DNA from 2 places in the Saccharothrix sp. BKS2 genome. Region 2 is predicted to be linked to the other one. Evidence: riboswitches for the same ligand, from Rfam matches in the RefSeq annotation. Region 2 holds a riboswitch; the other holds the start of a gene.
The links. Region 2 has a riboswitch for cobalamin ahead of cobN (cobaltochelatase subunit CobN). Riboswitches for the same ligand answer to the same signal wherever they lie in the genome.
Positions count from the first base shown of each region.

Region 1: another riboswitch for cobalamin. It lies ahead of Q5530_RS13290 (hypothetical protein); the one in region 2 lies ahead of cobN (cobaltochelatase subunit CobN).

Region 1 covers NZ_JAUQOL010000005.1:495,005-500,688, forward strand. The annotation lists gene Q5530_RS13275 (carbohydrate-binding protein) at 1-170, shown strand, start outside; gene Q5530_RS13280 (ThuA domain-containing protein) at 202-1,902, shown strand; partial or broken gene Q5530_RS13285 (VOC family protein) at 2,003-2,113, opposite strand; cobalamin riboswitch at 2,330-2,457, shown strand; gene Q5530_RS13290 (hypothetical protein) at 2,567-2,941, shown strand; gene Q5530_RS13295 (choice-of-anchor P family protein) at 2,991-3,908, opposite strand; gene Q5530_RS13300 (hypothetical protein) at 3,874-4,266, opposite strand; gene Q5530_RS13305 (SDR family NAD(P)-dependent oxidoreductase) at 4,541-5,290, opposite strand; gene Q5530_RS13310 (TetR/AcrR family transcriptional regulator) at 5,392-5,684, shown strand, end outside.
Region 2 covers NZ_JAUQOL010000009.1:184,296-189,979, reverse strand. The annotation lists gene Q5530_RS20770 (cobalt-precorrin-6A reductase) at 1-166, shown strand, start outside; gene cobJ (precorrin-3B C(17)-methyltransferase) at 141-1,598, opposite strand; gene Q5530_RS20760 (precorrin-8X methylmutase) at 1,595-2,221, opposite strand; gene Q5530_RS20755 (hypothetical protein) at 2,218-3,225, opposite strand; cobalamin riboswitch at 3,233-3,370, shown strand; gene cobN (cobaltochelatase subunit CobN) at 3,404-5,684, shown strand, end outside.

The sequences.
Region 1 (5,684 bases), on a different contig from region 2:
CCTGCAACGACTCCGGCGCGCAGCAGTGGGTCGCCCACTCGGACGGCACCCTGCGCAACCCGCAGTCGGGCCGCTGCCTGGACGCGTCGAACAACAGCAGCGCCGACGGAACGGTCCTGCACATCTGGGACTGCCTCGGCGCCGCCAACCAGAAGTGGACCGCGCCCTGATCGCCACCCGCAACCCAACGAGGAGCTACTGATGTCTCGACTGCGAACAGCGCTGTCGGCGATCGCCGCATCGGCGGTGATGATCTTCGCCGTGGTCCCGGTCCCGGCGCCCGCGGCCGACCCCTCCTACAAGGTGCTGGTCTTCTCCAAGACCGCGGGGTTCCGGCACTCGTCCATCCCGAACGGCATCCAGGCCATCCGCGACCTGGGCGCGGCCAACAACTTCACGGTCGACGCCACCGAGAACGGCGCGGTCTTCACCAGCGCCAACCTGGTCCAGTACCGGGCGGTGGTCTTCCTGTCGACCACCGGTGACGTCCTCGACGCCGGCCAGCAGACCGCCTTCGAGTCCTACGTGCGGGCCGGCGGCGGCTACGTCGGCGTGCACGCCGCGTCCGACACCGAGTACCAGTGGCCGTTCTACGGCGGCCTGGTGGGCGGGTACTTCCACTCCCACCCGTCGATCCAGCAGGCGACGGTGCGGGTGGAGGACCGGGCGCACGCCTCGTCGTCCCACCTCGGCGGCGACTGGGTCCGCACCGACGAGTGGTACAACTTCCAGGCCAACCCCAGGTCGAACGTGCACGTGCTGGCGCGCCTGGACGAGGGCACGTACTCCGGCGGCAACATGGGCGACCACCCGATCGCCTGGTGCCAGACCTACCAGGGCGGCCGGTCCTGGTACACCGGTGGCGGGCACACCGAGCAGAGCTTCGCCGAGCCCGCGTTCCGCGCGCACCTGCTCGGCGGTATCCGCTACGCGGCCGGCACGACCGACGCCGACTGCCGACCCGAGAACAGCTACACGTCGCTGTTCAACGGCTCCAACACCAACGGCTGGAGCCAGGCGGGTCCCGGCGGCTTCACCCTCGCCGACGGCACCCTGACCTCGCACGGCGGCCTGGGGATGCTCTGGCACTCGGCCAAGGAGTTCCGGTCGTACTCGCTGAAGCTCGACTGGAAGCTGGCCGGTGACGACAACACCGGTGTGTTCATCGGGTTCCCGGCGAGCAGCGACCCGTGGTCGGCGGTCAACAACGGCTACGAGATCCAGATCGACGCCACCGACGCGGCCGACCGGACCACCGGCGCCGTGTACGGGTTCAAGTCGGCCGACGTCGCCGCCCGGGACGGGGCGCTCAACCCGGTCGGCGAGTGGAACACGTTCGAACTGCTCGTCGAGGGCGAACGGCTCCAGGTGTTCCTCAACGGCGTGAAGATCAACGACTTCACCAACACCGACCCGGTCCGCAGCCTGCAACAGGGCCACATCGGCATCCAGAACCACGGTGACGGCGACGAGGCGTCGTTCCGCAACATCCGGGTGAAGGAGCTCTCCGGCAGCGGCACCCGGACCGGGCAGATCACCGGCCTCGCCGGCAAGTGCGTCGACGTCGACAACTCGGGCACGGCCGACGGGACGAAGGTCCAGCTGTGGACCTGCAACAACACGGCCGCGCAGCAGTGGACGGTGTCCACCGACGGGACGGTCCGCGCGCTCGGCAAGTGCCTCGACGTGCGGTCCGGCGGCACGGCCAACGGCACGGTGACGCAGCTGTGGACCTGCAACGGCACCGGCGCCCAGCAGTGGGCCGCGCAGTCCGGTGGCGGACTGCGCAACCCCCAGTCGGGCCGCTGCCTCGACGCGGCGGGCAACAGCTCCGCCGACGGCACCGCGCTGCACATCTGGGACTGCCTGAACGTCGCCAACCAGAAGTGGACCCTGCCGTGACCGGGTGACGCCCGGTAGTCCGTCGAGGGGTCCGGCCGCGTGCTCCCGCGCGGCGGGACCCCTTCGGGGTTGCGCGACGAGGTCGGCGCAGCAGGCAGAACTCGTCGCCCTCCGGGTCCGCCATCCGCACCCTGCCCTCGAACTCCCGCACGGCCACCGCGCCGAGGCCGACGAGGCGGGCCACCTCGACATCGGCGACCGGACCACCCATGCCCCGCGCCGCCAAGAGCTCATCCACTCAGGTCGACCACCCGGCACCACCAGCACCGAGAATGCCGAGCTGGTCGCCGCGCGTCGACGGATCGCCGAACACACCGACCGCGGTCCGGGCGCTTCGGGTCCGGACCTCCTTTCGTGAGACCGGTCACCCCGGCGTGGACCGCGGGTGGTTCGTTGCCACAATCCGGACGACCACAGGCGACGGCGGACGAGGAAGCCGGTGACATTCCGGCACGGTCCCGCCACTGTGACCGGGGAGCAGATCCCGCCGCGGCCACCGTCCCCAGCGGGGGTGGGAAGGCCGGGACGAGCGTCGATCCGGGAGTCAGGAGACTCACGCCGTCGCCTCCTCACCCACCGGGGCGGATCTCCCCGAGAGAGGGCGGCTCCACCATGCGCCTGACGTCGTCAACACCACCACTGCCCATCACGCGGGCGGTGGACCGTGCCTGAGGACCGCCCGCGCGTCACCGTCTGCCGGGGGTGCTGCTGCGGCACCACCCGCAAGCACCCGCAGGTCGACCACGACGGGCAGGTGCGCGTGCTGCGCGAAGCGCTCGACGGCACCGCCGAGGTCCGCCTGTCCGACTGCCTCGACGCCTGCGCGCACTCCAACCTGCTGGTCGTCCACCCCTCGCCCGCCGCCCGCGCCGCCGGCGCCAAACCCCTGTGGCTGGGGCGGGTCCTCGACGACCGGGCACTGCGCGAGGTGATCGACTGGATCAGCGGCGGCGGCCCCGGTGTCGTGCCACCACCGGCCTCGCTCCGGGACAGGGTGGTGACACCGCCGAACGCGCGCACCCCACCGCGCACGACCTGAACGACGTCGCCGGGTGGGGCGGTGGTGTCCACCGCCCCACCCGGTGGCATCAGCTGGTCGGGCAGGGGGCGCCGGGACGGGTCAGGGTGACCCTCGCGTGGCTGATCACGAGTTCGGTGCCGGTGAGCAGGCGGACGCGCGGGGCGTTGACGGCGACGCCGGCGCCACCCGCCAGGGACCGCTGCTCGTTGACCACGACCGTGGCGACGAGCGGGACGGTGATGGTCAGGTCGACCGCGGGGTTGACCACGGGCACGCCGTTGACGCGCAGGTTGACCAGCTCGACGCCGCCCGCGGTGGTGACCGCGCCGGTGGCGTCCTCGGCGGCGGCGGCCCTGGCGCGGATCTCGTCGGCGGTGACCAGGCCGCCCAGCAGGGCGACGCCGGCGGTGCGGGCGTGCGCGGTGGCGGTGCGCTCGCCGTCGCCGTCGACCACGCCGCGCGCCTCGGTGTCGACGACGCCCAGCGAGCCGATCCCCGGCAGGACCGCGCCGAGCAGCTGGTCCACGTCGAGGCCGGGCTGGGTGGTGCAGCTCAGGTCGGACGGCGCGAGGGGGCCGACGCCGACCAGCGGTGCGGTCAGCCTGCCGCCGTGGGCGTGGGCGTCGAACACCAGCACCGGCGGGGTGAAGCGCACCGAGGCGCACCCCGGCGCGTCGAGGCCGACCCGGGCGGTGCCGCCGATGACGGTCGAGGGGTTGGCGCAGGGCTCGATCGGGGTGGTGGAGGTGGGGATGGCGGTGGACCCGTCGACCAGGTAGAACTCGAACAGCGCGTGGTTGGCGAAGCAGTTCCGCTCGGCCGCGTCCACCGAGAAGGTCAGGAACCGGTCGGGCGCCGCCGGCGGGATGGGCTGCTCCGTGCGCAACTGCACCTTGCCCGCGCCCGGGTTGCCCGCGGTGTAGGCGGTGACGGCGTGGTTGGCGACCGGGTCACCGCCCGCCCACTGCCCCAGGGCTCCGGCCATGGTCCGGACCGCCCTGCCAGTCACCGCTGCCGCAACTGCTGCCGGGCGGAGTCGTGGTGGCCTGCTGGAGCGAGGCGAGCCAGCCGTTGCAGGCGGTCAGCCAGGCGGGATCGGCGTCGTAGGTCTGGTTGACCGGGGGTAAGCCGGTGTAGGCGGTGAGCAGGGCGGGCGTGGTGCCCTGACCGTTCTCGAAGTCCTCCGCGAACACCACCACCGGCGCCTGCGGCACACCGGGCTCCGCCGTCGCGGTGACGGGGTGGACGGCGGTGAGGGCCACCGACAGCGGCACGGCCGTCAGTGCCGCGGTGATGGCCGGCAGGAGCCTGCGCCGGTGGCGATGGGGTGATGGGGTGGTCACCGATGAACTCCCTTGTTGGGTGCGGAACGTCGAGCACCGGTTCCGTCGTCGCCGTGCGGGAGTGCATCAGCGCGGCGAGCGGGTCGGCACCCACTTGGCCGCGTGTGCTCACCTGATCGCCCCAAGCCCGGTGTCGGTCGATCACCCGGGTGACCGCTGTTGTACTCGGGGCCCTGGTCGGCAGAGGTGAGGAATGCCTTGTCACGTCGAATTTCGCCGGCCGGGCTGTTCCCCGAACCGCACGCCACCGCGCCGGCAATCCCGGTCGCGCTCGTCAGACGCTCGTGTACCCGCCGTCGACGAACCACTCGGCGCCGTTGACGTACGTGGCGGTGTCCGAGGCCAGGAGCAGGGCCGCCGACGCGACCTCGTCCGGGTCGCCGAGCCGTCCCGCCGGGAGCACGGTCTCGAACATCGTGACGAAGTCGTCCCGCCGGTCCTCGGGGACGACGCCGAGCAGGCCGGGGGTCCGGATCGGCCCCGGGCTCAGCACGTTGACCCGGAAACCGTTCTCCCGCGCGTTGAGCGTCCAGCTGCGGGCGAAGTTGCGCAGCGCCGCCTTGGTCGCGCCGTAGACCTCCATGCCCCGGTCGGGGCGCGAGGACGTGCTCGACCCGATGAGGATCACCGAGGCCCCCTTCGACAGGAGGGGCATCGCCTTCTGCACCCCGAACACCGCGCCCTTCACGTTCGTGGCGAACATGCTGTCGAACTGCTCCTCGGTGATGTCCCCGAGGACGGCCGGCACCGCGCCGCCCGCGTTGGCCACCAGGACGTCGATCCGGCCCGACCGCTGTGCGACGACCTCGTAGAGGGCGTCGAGTTCGGCCAGGTTCCCCACGTCGCACCGCACCGCGACGGCCCGCGGTCCGAGCTCCGCGGCCGCCGCGTCGATCCGGTCCTGCCGGCGGCCGGTGACGAAGACCTGCGCGCCCTCGGCGACGAACCGCCGGGCGATGGCCAGCCCGATCCCGCTCGTCCCACCGGTGACCACGGCCACCTTGCCGTCCAGGAGTCCACTCATCGCCTGAATTCCCCACTCTCGTCGAAAACCTGTTCTTGACCGGATCGTCCACAACGTAGAGCGTTGTGGACGATCCAGTCAAGAACGCTTAGACTGCGGGGGTGCCGAGGCCGAGGGAGTTCGACGAGGAGAGCGTGCTGAACACGGCACGCGACCAGTTCTGGACGACCGGCTTCGCCGGCACCAGCATGGACGCGATCGCGGCGGCCACCGGGCTGGGCAAGGGCAGCCTGTACGGGGCGTTCGGCGGCAAGCGCCAACTCTTCCACCGGGTGTTCGACGACCACTGCAACGCGGCGATCTCCTCGGCGAACCGCCGGCTGGGCGGTGACGACGAGCAGGCGTTCGAGCGGCTCACCGCCTATTTCCTGGACCACGCGACCGCCTGCGCCGA
Region 2 (5,684 bases):
CACCAAGGACAGCGGCGGCCCGATGACGGCCGCCAAGCTGACCGCGGCCCGTCACCTCGGCCTGCCGGTCGTCGTGGTGCGCCGCCCGCCCGCGCCCGACGCGCCGCTGGTCGAGACGGTCGCGGAGGCCGTGGCCCGGCTCACCGGGGGTAGCGGCGCGGGGTGAACACCGCGCCGCGCGCGGTCCACCGGGTCTGCGAGGAGCCGACCAGCAGCAGGCACCGCATGTCCACGGTGGACGCGTCGAGGTCGGCCAGGCGCACCACCCGAACCTCCTCCTCCGGGCCGCCCACGTCACGCCCGATCACCACCGGCGTGTCCGGGGACCGGTGCCGCAGCAGCACCTCCCGCGTCGACTCCACCTGCCAGGTCCGGGTCTTCGACGCCGGGTTGTAGAGGGCCAGCACCAGGTCCGCCCGCGCCGCCGCCTCCAGCCGCCCCTCGATCACGTCCCACGGCTTGAGCCGGTCCGACAGCGACACCACGCAGTAGTCGTGCCCGAGCGGCGCGCCCACCCGGCTGGCCACCGCGTGCGCCGCGGTCAGCCCCGGCAGCACGCGCACCGGCACGCCCGCGAACTGCTCCTCGTCCGCGACCTCCAGCACCGCGCTGGCCATCGCGAACACGCCCGGGTCGCCGGACGAGACCACCGCGACCCGCCGCCCGCGCCTGGCCAGGTCCAGGGCGAACGCGGCCCGCTCGGACTCCACCCTGTTGTCCGAGGCGTGCACCCGCTGCCGCGGCCCGGCGTTGACCCGGTTGAGGTACGTCACGTAACCCACCAGGTCGTCGGCCTCGGTCAGCGCCCGCCGCGCCTCCGGCGTCAGCCACTCCGGCCCGGCCGGGCCGAGCCCGACCACGACGACCTCGCCGACGGCCTCCCGCCGCCGCTGCCCCTTGCTGGGCAGCAGCGCCAGCGAGAAGTAGGGCACGCTGTCGGCGTCCACCTCGGACAGCGGCGCGGTGCGCTGCCCGCCGGTGGTGGCCCGCTCCACGTACCACGCCCCGTCCAGCCGGCCGGTCCGCTCCAGCGCCGCCCGCACCTGCGGGAAGGTCCGGCCCAGCTTCACCACCGCCACCGGGTCGCCACCCGACAGGTGCTCCACCAGCGCGTCGGCGGGCAGCGTGCCCGGCAGCACGGTCAGCACCTCGTCCCGCTCCACCAGCGGCCGCCCGAGCACCGCCGCGCCCGCGCTCACCGACGTCACCCCGGGCACCACCTCGGCCTCGTACCGGTGCGCCAGCCGCTTGTGCAGGTGCATGTAGGAGCCGTAGAAGAACGGGTCGCCCGCCGCCAGCACGACCACCACGCGCCCGGCGTCCAGGTGGACCGCCAGCCGCCGGGCGCACTCCTCGTAGAAGGCGTCCATCTCGCCCTGGTAGTCGTCCGAGTCCTCGGTCGTCACCGGGTAGACCAGCTGCTCCTCGACCTGGCCCGGCCGCAGGTACGGCGCGGCGATCCGGCGCGCCACGCTCCGGCCGTGCCGCGCGCTGTGGAACACCACCACGTCCGCCTCGGAGATCAGCCGCGCCGCCTTGACGGTCACCAGCTCCGGGTCCCCCGGACCCACCCCGACCCCGTAGAGCTTGCCGGTCATTCTTCCTCGCTCGCGATCGCGTTGACCGCCGCGGCGGTGATGGCGCTGCCGCCCCGCCGCCCGCGCACGACCAGGTACTCCAGACCCAGGCGGTTGTCCGCCAGGGCGTCCTTCGACTCGGCCGCGCCGATGAAGCCGACCGGCACGCCCAGCACGGCCACCGGTTTCGGCGCGCCCGCGGCGATCAGGTCCAGCAGGTGGAACAGGGCCGTGGGGGCGTTGCCGATCGCCACCACCGCGCCGGCCAGCCGGTCGCCCCACAGCTCCAGCGCGGCCGCGCTGCGCGTGTTGCCGATCCCCGCGGCCAGCTCGGGCACCCCGGGGTCGTCCAGCAGGCACAGCACCTCGTTGTCGGCGGGCAGCCGCCGCCGGGTCACGCCCGAGGCCACCATCCGCGCGTCGCACAGCACCGGGGCGCCGCCCAGCAGCGCCTCCCGCGCCGCCCGCACCACGTGCGGCGAGAAGTCCACGTCGTCGACGAGGTCGACCATGCCGCACGCGTGGATCATCCGGACCACCACCCGCGCCACGTCCGCGGGGAACCGCCCGAGGTCGGCCTCGGCCCGGATGGTGGCGAACGACCGGCGGTAGATCTCCGCGCCGTCCCTGACGTAGCTGGTCACCTGATCTCCTCGTACCCGTCGCCGGTGGCGACGAACTCCACCACGTCCCCGGCCGGTCGCCCGCACCGCCGGGCGCAGCCCGACCAGTGCGCGCGGCCCGCGTGCGGCGTGCCGACCCACCGGGTGACATCGGCCCGCACGTCGCTCAACGACTTCGCGCACCCCGGCCGCCCGGCGCACGCGCTCACCCCGTGCCACGGCGAGTCGGCCGAGGTGAACATCCCTCCCACGTCCGTGCCCACCGGCACGACCACGCTCCGCCACGGCGTCACCCGGACGGGAACCCCGGCCAGCAGCCGGGCGTCCCACCGCCCCAGCGGCACCCCGGCGACGACCACGGACCCGACCGGGCCCGGCGCCACGGGCGTCACCAGGGCGGGCAACCGCTCCTCGCCCGCGCCGCCCAGCGCCTCGGTGATCTTCCCCACACCGCCGTCCACTTCGGACAGCCGCCAGGCCGGGCCGCGCAGTTCCCGGAACAGCCGCGCGGCCGTCACCACCGCCGCCACCGGGTCGTCCACCCGCACGCCTGAATCGACGCCGGCCAGGAACAACGCGTCACCGACCAGTCCGATGTCACCCGCCAGCCCGCTGACCCCGTGACCGACGGTGACCAGGAACCGGCCGGGCAGGTCCGCCAGCTCCGGGACCGCGCACAGCGCCGCGTCGACCTCGTCGACCAGCGCCTGGTTGTCCGCCAGCGGGTCGGCGACGATGTTGCGCACCCGCTCGTGGGTCGCCGAGGGCAGCAACCCGGCCTCGCGCAACCGGGCCGCGAGCTCCAGCTCGGCCCCGTCGGCCAGGCCCCTGAGCTGCACGTTCGCCCGCGAGGTCAGCTCCAGGAAGCCGTCGCCCAGCTCCGCCGCCGCGCCCCGCAGCACGTCCACCTGGCGGGCGCTCAGCGTGCCGCCCGGCACCCGCACGCGCGCCAGCCCGCCGTCGGCGGCGCGGTGCACCTCGACGGCGCCGGGGCAGGCGTCCGGGCGATCCCGATCGGTGGACATGGGCTGGATGCTAACCACCATCTAGGGTGACTTCCGAACGGCGAAGCAACAGGAGGAAGCCGGTGCGAACCCGGCGCGGTCCCGCCACTGTGACCGGGAGTGGTTCCCGGGAGTCAGGAACTCCGCCCGCCGAACCCTACGACCTGGGGCGAGGACCCCCGAGGGATGGAGCCCGCACGTGATCCTGCTGCTGTCGACCTCCGACACGGACCTGCTGTCCGCCCGCGCGAGCGGTGCCGACTACCGCCTGGCCAACCCGGCCCGCACCGCCCCCGACGACCTGCCCGACCTCCTGCGCGACGTGGACCTGGTCGTCGTGCGCATCCTGGGCGGCCGCCGCATGTGGGAGGAGGGCCTGGACGCGCTGCTGGCCGGTCCGCGCCCCGTCGTCGTGCTGGGCGGTGAGCAGCACCCCGACGCCGAGCTGATGGAGCTGTCGACCGTCCCCGCCGGCGTCTGCGCCGAGGCCCACGCCTACCTGGCCCACGGCGGCGCGGCCAACCTGGCCCAGCTGCACCACTTCCTCTCCGACACGGTCCTGCTCACCGGCCACGGCTTCAGCGCCCCGGAACCGGCCCCCACCTGGGGGTTGCTCGACCGCGAGCGGCGGGGCACCGGCCCCACCGTCGCCGTCCTGTACTACCGGGCCCACCACGTGGCCGGGAACACCGCCTTCGTGCACGCCCTGTGCGACGCGATCGAGGCCAAGGGCGGCACCCCGCTGCCCCTCTTCTGCGCCTCCCTGCGCTCCGCCGACGAGGGCCTGCTGGCCGAGCTGCGCAAGGCCGACGCCCTCGTGGTCACCGTCCTGGCCGCCGGCGGCACCAAACCCGCCACCGCCTCGGCGGGCGGCGACGACGACGCGTGGGACGTGGGCGCCCTGGCGGCCCTCGACGTCCCGATCCTCCAGGGCCTCTGCCTGACCACCAGCCGCGCGGCCTGGGACGAGAACGACGACGGCCTGTCCCCGCTGGACACGGCCACCCAGGTCGCGATCCCCGAGTTCGACGGCCGGATCATCACCGTCCCGTTCTCGTTCAAGGAGGTCGACGAGGACGGCCTCACCGTCTACGTGGCCGACCCCGAGCGCGCCTCCCGGGTGGCCGGCCTCGCCGTGCGCCACGGCCGGCTCCGCCACGTCCCGCCGGCCCGGCGCCGCGTCGCGGTCATGCTCTCGGCCTACCCGACCAAGCACTCCCGCATCGGCAACGCCGTCGGCCTCGACACCCCGGCCAGCGTGGTCCGCCTGCTCGCCGAGCTGCGCGACCGCGGCTACGACATCGGCGACGACCTGCCCGGCGTGGCGAACCAGGACGGCGACGCCCTGATCCACGCCCTCATCGCGGCCGGCGGCCAGGACCCCGACTGGCTGACCGAGGAGCAGCTGCGGGGCAACCCCGTGCGCCTGCCCGCGACCCGCTACCGGTCCTGGTACGACACGCTCCCGGAGGACCTCAGGGAGGGCATGGAGCGCCACTGGGGCGAGGCCCCGGGCACCCTCTTCGTGGACGGCTCCGACATCGTCCTGGCCGCCCTGCGCTCCGGCAACGTCGTGGTCATGGTGCAGCCGCCGCGCGGCTTCGGCGAGAACCCCATCGCCATCTACCACGACCCGGACCTGCCCCCGAGCCACCACTACCTGGCCGCCTACCGCTGGCTCGAGGAGGAGTTCCGCGCCGACGCCGTGGTCCACGTGGGCAAGCACGGCAACCTGGAGTGGCTCCCCGGCAAGACCGCCGGCATGTCGGCGTCCTGCGGCCCCGACGCGGCCCTGGGCGACCTCCCGCTCATCTACCCGTTCCTGGTCAACGACCCGGGGGAGGGCACCCAGGCCAAGCGCCGCGCCCACGCCACCCTGGTCGACCACCTCGTACCCCCGATGACCCGAGCCGACAGCTACGGCGACATCGCCAGGCTCGAACAGCTCCTCGACGAGCACGGCGCCATCGCCGCGATGGACCCGGCCAAGCTCCCCGCCGTCCGGGCCCAGATCTGGACCCTCATCCAGGCCGCCAAGCTGGACCACGACCTCGGCCTGGAGGACCGCCCGCACGACGCCGAGTTCGACGACCTCCTGCTCCACGTCGACGGCTGGCTGTGCGAGATCAAGGACGTCCAGATCCGCGACGGCCTCCACGTCCTCGGCCAGGCGCCCACCGGGGAGGCCCGGGTCAACCTCGTCCTGGCGATCCTCCAGGCGCGGCAGATGTGGGGCGGGCAGACCGCCGCCCTGCCGGGCCTGCGCGAGGCCCTGGGCCTGGACAGCACCGACCGCGCCTCCACCGACCGGGTCGAGGCCCAGGCCCGCGCCCTGGTCCAGGCCATGGAGGACGCCGGCTGGGACCGCGCCACCGCCCGCACCCTCACCGAGGACCCGGACGTGGCGAGGATCCTGGAGTTCGCGGCCGACGAGGTCGTCCCGCGCCTGGCCCGCACCACCGACGAGCTGACCAACGTCC